3 regions of the Stenotrophomonas maltophilia group sp. LNF247 genome follow, and region 1 is predicted to be linked to each of the others. Evidence: predicted binding sites of a transcription regulator. Region 1 holds the regulator's gene; each other region holds the start of a gene.
What was found. Region 1 encodes FliA, which starts transcription of late flagellar genes. Its sites were predicted from a motif close to TAAAGTTTNNCNNNCNNNGGCCGATAA; they were not measured.
Positions count from the first base shown of each region.

Region 2: the regulator FliA is predicted to act here: its motif matches at 778-804, upstream of ACTXG9_RS12220 (methyl-accepting chemotaxis protein).
Region 3: the regulator FliA is predicted to act here: its motif matches at 1,203-1,229, upstream of ACTXG9_RS05315 (methyl-accepting chemotaxis protein).

Region 1 is NZ_JBSRQL010000001.1:444,007-446,268, forward strand. Features, by position in the region: gene ACTXG9_RS02095 (MinD/ParA family ATP-binding protein) at 1-421, shown strand, start outside; gene ACTXG9_RS02100 (RNA polymerase sigma factor FliA) at 418-1,161, shown strand; gene cheY (chemotaxis response regulator CheY) at 1,219-1,611, shown strand; gene ACTXG9_RS02110 (protein phosphatase CheZ) at 1,611-2,216, shown strand; gene ACTXG9_RS02115 (chemotaxis protein CheA) at 2,219-2,262, shown strand, end outside.
Region 2 is NZ_JBSRQL010000011.1:3,482-5,743, reverse strand. Features, by position in the region: gene ACTXG9_RS12220 (methyl-accepting chemotaxis protein) at 1-748, opposite strand, end outside; gene ACTXG9_RS12215 (L,D-transpeptidase family protein) at 983-1,945, shown strand; gene ACTXG9_RS12210 (M23 family metallopeptidase) at 1,950-2,262, shown strand, end outside.
Region 3 is NZ_JBSRQL010000004.1:691-2,952, reverse strand. Features, by position in the region: gene ACTXG9_RS05315 (methyl-accepting chemotaxis protein) at 1-1,170, opposite strand, end outside; gene ACTXG9_RS05310 (barstar family protein) at 1,798-2,190, shown strand.

The sequences.
Region 1 (2,262 bases):
CCAGGCCGCGCAGGACACCGTGGTGGTGGTCTGTGACGAACCGGCCTCGATCACCGACGCCTACGCACTGATCAAGGTGCTGTCGCGCGAGCGCGGCGTGGACCGCATCCAGGTGGTGGCCAACATGGTGCGCGACCCCAACGAGGGCCGCGTGCTGTACGAAAAGCTGACCCGCGTGTGCGAGAAGTTCCTCGCCGATGTCTCGCTGAACTACCTGGGCTGCGTGCCGCAGGACGACTGGCTGCGCCTGTCGGTGCAGCGCCAGCAACCGGTGGTGAAGGCCTACCCGTCCAGCCCGGCCGCGCTGGCGATCACCGAGATCGCGCGCCGCACCGCACGCTGGCAGGCGCCGACCGAACCGCGTGGCGGCGTCGAGTTCTTCCTCGAGCGCATTCTCAAGCAGCGCGGGGTGGCCGCATGAAAGGCGCAGCCCAGTACCGGGAGGTCCAGCGCTCGGCGGCCAACGAGGTCATCTCCCAGCACTCGGACCTGGTGCGGCGCATCGCCCACCACCTGGCCGCACGCCTGCCGGCGAGCGTGGAGGTGGACGACCTGATCCAGGCCGGCATGATGGGGCTGATCGAAGCGTCGCGCAGCTACGACGCCGACCAGGGCGCCTCGTTCGAGACCTACGCCTCGATCCGCATCCGCGGTTCGATGATCGACGAGATCCGCCGTGGCGACTGGGTGCCGCGCTCGGTGCATCGCCGCGCACGCGACGCCGCTGCCACCATCCGCCGCCTGGAACAGAGCACCGGCCGTGCCGCCAGCGCCACCGAAGTGGCCGCCGCGATGGAGATGCCGCTGCCCGAATACCTGCGGCTGATGGAAGACGCCGCGCGTGGCCAGGTGCTGAGCCTGGAGTCACGCATCGAGGACCAGGGCGAGCTGGATACCGTCGCCCAGGGCGGCCCGACCCCGCAGCAGGTGCTGGAGCGCGGCGAGTTCGGCCGCGAGCTGGGCAAGGCCATCGGCCACCTGCCCGAGCGCGAACAGCTGGTGCTCTCGCTCTATTACGAGCAGGAACTGAACCTGAAGGAGATCGGCGCGGTGCTCGGCGTGAGCGAGTCGCGGGTCTGCCAGATCCACGGCCAGGCCGTGCTGCGCCTGCGTGGACGATTGAAGATTTTCGAGGCGGCCGACGCCGGCCTGGAAGAGTGAACATGCCCGAGGCGGCTGCCCCCGGCCACCCGGAATGAACAACAAAGGAACTCTGCTTTGAACAAGAACATGCGCATCCTGATCGTCGACGACTTCTCGACCATGCGTCGCATCGTCAAGAACCTGCTGGGCGATCTTGGCTTCACCAATACCGCCGAAGCCGAGGACGGGCATGCCGCGCTGTCGCTGCTGCAGAGCCAGTCGTTCGATTTCGTCGTCACCGACTGGAACATGCCGGTGATGACCGGCATTGAGCTGCTCAAGGCGATCCGCGCCGATGCCAAGCTGAAGACCCTGCCAGTGCTGATGGTCACTGCCGAAGCCAAGCGCGAACAGATCATCGAAGCCGCCCAGAACGGCGTGAACGGCTACATCATCAAGCCCTTCACCGCGCAGACGCTGGAAGAGAAGCTCGGCAAGATCTTCGAACGCCTGGCGGCCAGCGCCTGATGGATACCACGGTCGACAAGAACGCCCTGGCCCTGCGCCTGCAGGAAGCCCTGGACGCACTGGAGTCCGGTGACGAAGCTGCCTGGCGGCAACGCATCGACGGACTGGTCGCGCTGCGCACGCAGCCGATGATGAGCGGCCTGTCGCGGCTGGCCCGCGAGCTGGGACAGGCGCTGGGTGAACTGCCGACCGTGCCCAGCGAGGCCGGTGAGCTGGATGACGCCTGCGCGCGCCTGGACCACGTGGTGGCGATGACCGAACAGGCCACCCACCGTACCCTGGACCTGGCCGAGGAATGCCGCAGCCTGACCGAACAGCTGCGTGCCGAAGGCCTGCAGCCAGGCCAGGACGCGCAGCTCGAGCGCATCCGCCACAACCTGACCGAGATCGCCCTGACCCAGAGCTACCAGGACCTGACCGGGCAGATCATCCGCCGCGTGGTCGGCATTGTCCGCCGCGTCCACGAAGGCTTCGGCGCACTCGGCCTGCCGCCGGAACAGCATCGCACCGACCCGGCACTGGCCGGGCCGGCACTGAAGGGACTGGACCGCCACGCGGTCTCGCAGAACGACGCCGACGACCTGTTGTCGGATCTGGGGCTGTAAGCATGAGCGCGGTATCCGACGACATCACTGCCGATTTCATCATCGA
Region 2 (2,262 bases), on a different contig from region 1:
CACCCAGCTGGGTCAGCTCGTCGCGGCCACCGAGGCGGAACTCCTGGTCCAGCTGCCCCTTGGACAGGCGCTCGGCCAGGTTCACCGCGCGCGCCAGCGGACCGGTCAGGCTGCGGCCGATCATCACCGAGGCGCCGATGCCAGCAAGCAGCGCAACGCCGCCCAGCACCAGCAACTGCAGCAGGCTGCGCTCGCCCAGGCGGATCGCCTCGGCGGCAGCCTCACGGCTTTCCTTCTCCTCGAAGTCCACGCCATCGGACAGCGCCTTGTTCCAGCCGTTGGCGGCGTCCTGCACCGGGCCCAGGGTCAGCGCCACGGCACCGGGATAATCGCCCTGCTCCATCAGTTCGCTGGTCTGCTTGTTGAGCGGGCGAGCAACGGCTCGCTTGGCGGCGATGGTTTCAGCGATGGCCTTGCCTTCGGCGTCACTGGGCAGCGCCTGGTAGGCGCTCCAGCTGGCCTCGTAGCGCTTGACGAGATCAGCAATGCGCTTCTCGTCGCTGGTGCGGTGATCACCCTGGCGGATCAGCATCTCGCGGCGCACCACCATCATCTGGTTGTTGGCATCAAGCATCTGCGACAACAGGCGCACCTTGGCCACGCTGACGTCGACCACCTGCTGCATCGCGCGCTTCTGCACGACACTGGCAGTGGCGCCGGTGGCCACCACGGCGGCAACCAGCAGCAGCAACAGGCCAAAGCCCAGCCCAAGACGCCAGGCAACCCTGACGTTCCTCAAGTAGTTCATGGGGGTATCCAAAACGGGGGGATGCGCCCTTATCGGCGGCACGGCAGGCAATCTTGATCGCCATCCACCAATGGCGTCGGCCACTGTTCACCTTGGTGAGTCGCCGTCCCAGTGGCACCTGCCGGTGCAAACCGGCCGCAATGACATGCCTGCTCATGCGGGCATCAGATCCCTTTCACGGTGGCTCGGCGCCGTCTACGGGCAAGGTGGTGGCGTTCCCTGCTGGAGTCCCCGATGCCGTTACCCATGCCCCGATCCGCCCTGCTCGCTCTCTCGCTGCTGGCATCACCTGCCTTCGCGCAGGCGCCGCCGCCTGGCCTGCCTGCCCCCATTGCCGAGAAGGCAGGACCGGACACCGCACCCCGCTCTGTCCTGCACGCCCAGGTGCTGCTGGATCGCGCGAATTTTTCCCCCGGCCAGATCGATGGCGAAGTGGGCAGCAACCAGCGGCGCGCGGTGTCGGGCTTCCAGGCGGCGCATGGGCTGAGCGTAACGGGTGAACTGGATGACGCTACCTGGAAGGCCCTGCAGGCCGATACGATCACGCCGCTGGCAAGCTACACGCTCACGGCTGAAGATGTTGCCGGCCCGTTCCAGCCCATACCGAAAGGGCCCGCCGCACAGGCCAAGCTGAAGTCGCTGGGCTTCAGCAGCGTGGAAGAAGGCCTGGGCGAGCGCTTCCACGCCTCCCCTGAGCTGCTGAAGGCACTCAATCCCGGCGTCGATCTGGCCAAGGCCGGCAGCCGCATCCAGGTGCCCAACATCGGAACGGGGGCCTTGCCGAAGGCGGCGAAGATCGTGGTCGACAAGTCCGACTCCACACTTCAATTGCTGGATGCGCAGGGCAAAGTGATCGCACAGGTGCCTGTCTCATCCGGCAGCCAGCACGATCCGCTGCCGATCGGCGAATGGAAGATTCTCGGCGTGTATCGCGACCCGCCGTTCCACTACAACCCGAAGCTGTTCTGGGATGCGCGCAAGGGCGAAAAGAAGGCGACGCTGCCGCCTGGCCCGAACAATCCGGTCGGACGGGTCTGGATCGACCTGTCCAAGCCACACTACGGCCTGCATGGCACGCCCGAGCCCGGCCATGTCGGCAAGACCGAGTCGCATGGCTGCGTGCGCATGACCAACTGGGATGCGCTGCGCGTGGCCGATGCGGTGGATACTTCGGTGCCCGTGGTGATGCAGGAGTGAGCCGATGCGTCTTTCGCAGCTGATCGTGCTGGGCGTGCTGCTGGGCGTGGGGGGGGGCTGGTGGCTGCACCACGATGCGGGTGAGCCGGCGGCGGTTTCCCCGCCCGCAGTGCAACCTGCGGTGGCTGCGGTTGCAACGCCGCGCGTAGGCGCTCCGGCTCCCACGGCCGTGTCGCCGTCCAGCGCCACCAATGCGCCAACCGGCCTGCTGCTGCCGGTGCAGGGCATCCAGGCGTCGCAGCTGCGCGATACCTTCACCGATGCACGCAGCGAGGGCCGCGTGCACGATGCCATCGACATCATGGCCGATGCGGGTA
Region 3 (2,262 bases), on a different contig from region 1:
CAGCCGGTTGAGCCCGGCCACCATGTCGTGGAAATCGTGAGCGAAGCGCTGCTCGTCACCGCGCAGGCTGAAGTCCCCCGCCGCTGCTGCCGTCGCCAGCCTGCGGATCTCACCGTTGATCGCTGACAGGCTGGCCTTGGTCTCGTCCATCGCCTGGGTGATCGCGGCCTTCTCGCCCGGCAGAGGATCCATGTCTACCGACAGATCGCCCCTGGCGTAGTGCTTCATTACTTCGATCAACCGGTTCTGCACCTGCACATGCGAGCCGACGAGCGCATTGGTCTCGTGCACCATGCGCCCGTAGTCACCGGGGAAGGCGCTCTCATCCATGCGATAGCTGAGGCTGCCCGCATCGTGCTGGCGAGCCAGTTCCCCCTGCGCCGCCATCACAGACTGCAATTGCGCCTGCATGCGCTGCATCGACCTGAGCAGCTGCGTCACCTCATCGTTGCCGGAGGCGTCGATGCTGCTGTCCAGCCGCCCGTTGGCGATGCCATCGGCGAGCTTCACGGCTCCCTCCAGCGGCCGGGTCAGGCTGCGGGTGATGGCCCATGCGGCCAGCGAGCCGAGTATCAGGCTCAGCACGCCGAACACGATCGACAAGGTGCCGGTCCACGCCTCGGTCGCGCGGTAGTCCTCGCGGCTGCGCGCCGTCAGCACCTCCTGGTGCCGCAGCAGGGTGGAGATCGCCTCGTTCCAGGCCGTCGCCAGGCCCTGCTCGGCAAGCAGCTCCTTGGCTGCACCGTCGAAATCGCCGGCCTTCATGCGCTCATGCAGTTGCCGGGTGGACGCGTCGGTGGCCTTGCGTGCCGCGTCGATCCGCGCGACCAGCGTATCGCCGGTGGCATCACGCGGAATCTTGATGTACTTGGCCCATATGGCGTCGTAAGCCTGCGACAGCTCCTGCGCCTTCCGATAATCCCTGTCGAAATCCTCACCGCGCTTGATCACCATCAGCCGGCGCTGCATCAGCACCGCATTGTTGGTATCCAGCATCTCGTTCAACAACCGCATTTTCACCATGTTGACGTCCACCACTTTCTCGAACTGGGTGGACTTCAGGTGATTTCCGTACAACGCCAGGCCGACGATGGCGACGATGAACAGCAGCAGCAAACCAAACCCGGCGCCCAGCCGGGATCCCACTCGGAGGTTGCGTAAGGCGAGCATCTCAATTCCCTTGATCAATGGCCGTACGGTCGATGGCGGCGCAGGCAGGGGAAACTTTATGGGCCGATATTATTGTATCGATCCAGATATCCTGAAATGTGCGGGCTGTTGTGAAAACCGCGCACCGGCAAATTCCTGCAGCCGCGCATTGCAAACGTGCATCGGACCACCCAATATTCGACCTGAATGCGGGTTATTCATTTTGCGAGCCGGTGACGGCGCATGGAGAACGAGTAGCCAGCATTAACTTGGACTGCGAAGAAGCCACCAGAGGCATGTGCCACGCTTCCTTCCGCCTCTGGCCTGGGAAAGAACGTTCGATACTTTCTCGGGAGAGCCTCATGAACTCGCGCTCAGTATCGGTGTTTCTCCGGAGTAGTCCCTGGCATCCATGACCGATGCAGAAGATGCATGGCGGCGTGGCGTCCGCCCACTGCAGAGCAAGCCACCACGTTGCCAGTGCAATGATTCGCATCGTCGCTGGCCCTCTACGCATCCTTCGACGCCCGTCGTGACCTGTGGCAAAGGCGCACCGCGATGCCATATGGCATTCAGCCCGGAGCGACCGCGCAAAGCTCTCTCGTGCTGGGCCATCAACAACAGCGCGGACCACGCTACAGTCGGCGCATGACCCTCGTCCTGCAGATTGAAGGCGCCGCCATCGATGACATCGCCAGCCTTTACACGGAGATCAACCGCGTGTTCATGGCCGGCGAGGCATGGCAGCTCGGGCCGAGCCTGGACGCACTGGACGACCTGCTGCATGGCGGCTATGGCGCACTGGCTGGCCACGCGCAGGCCACGCTGATCTGGCGCGATATCGCCCACAGCCGTGCGGCGCTGGGCGTGGAGGCGACCTGCCAGTGGCTGCAGGCCAAGCTGGACGCACCAGGCAGCTTCAACGCGCGGGCGATCGCCCGCCGGCTGCAGGCGGTGCGACAGGGCGAGGGCCCGACCTACTTCGAGATCGTCATGCAGATCTTCGACAGCCATCGGCAGATCACCCTGGTCCCGGCCTGAACCCTTTTTCGTGCCGCACCGGCCTGCCACCAGTGGCGGCAGCCCTGCGCCCCAGCAGTTACCATGGACGGC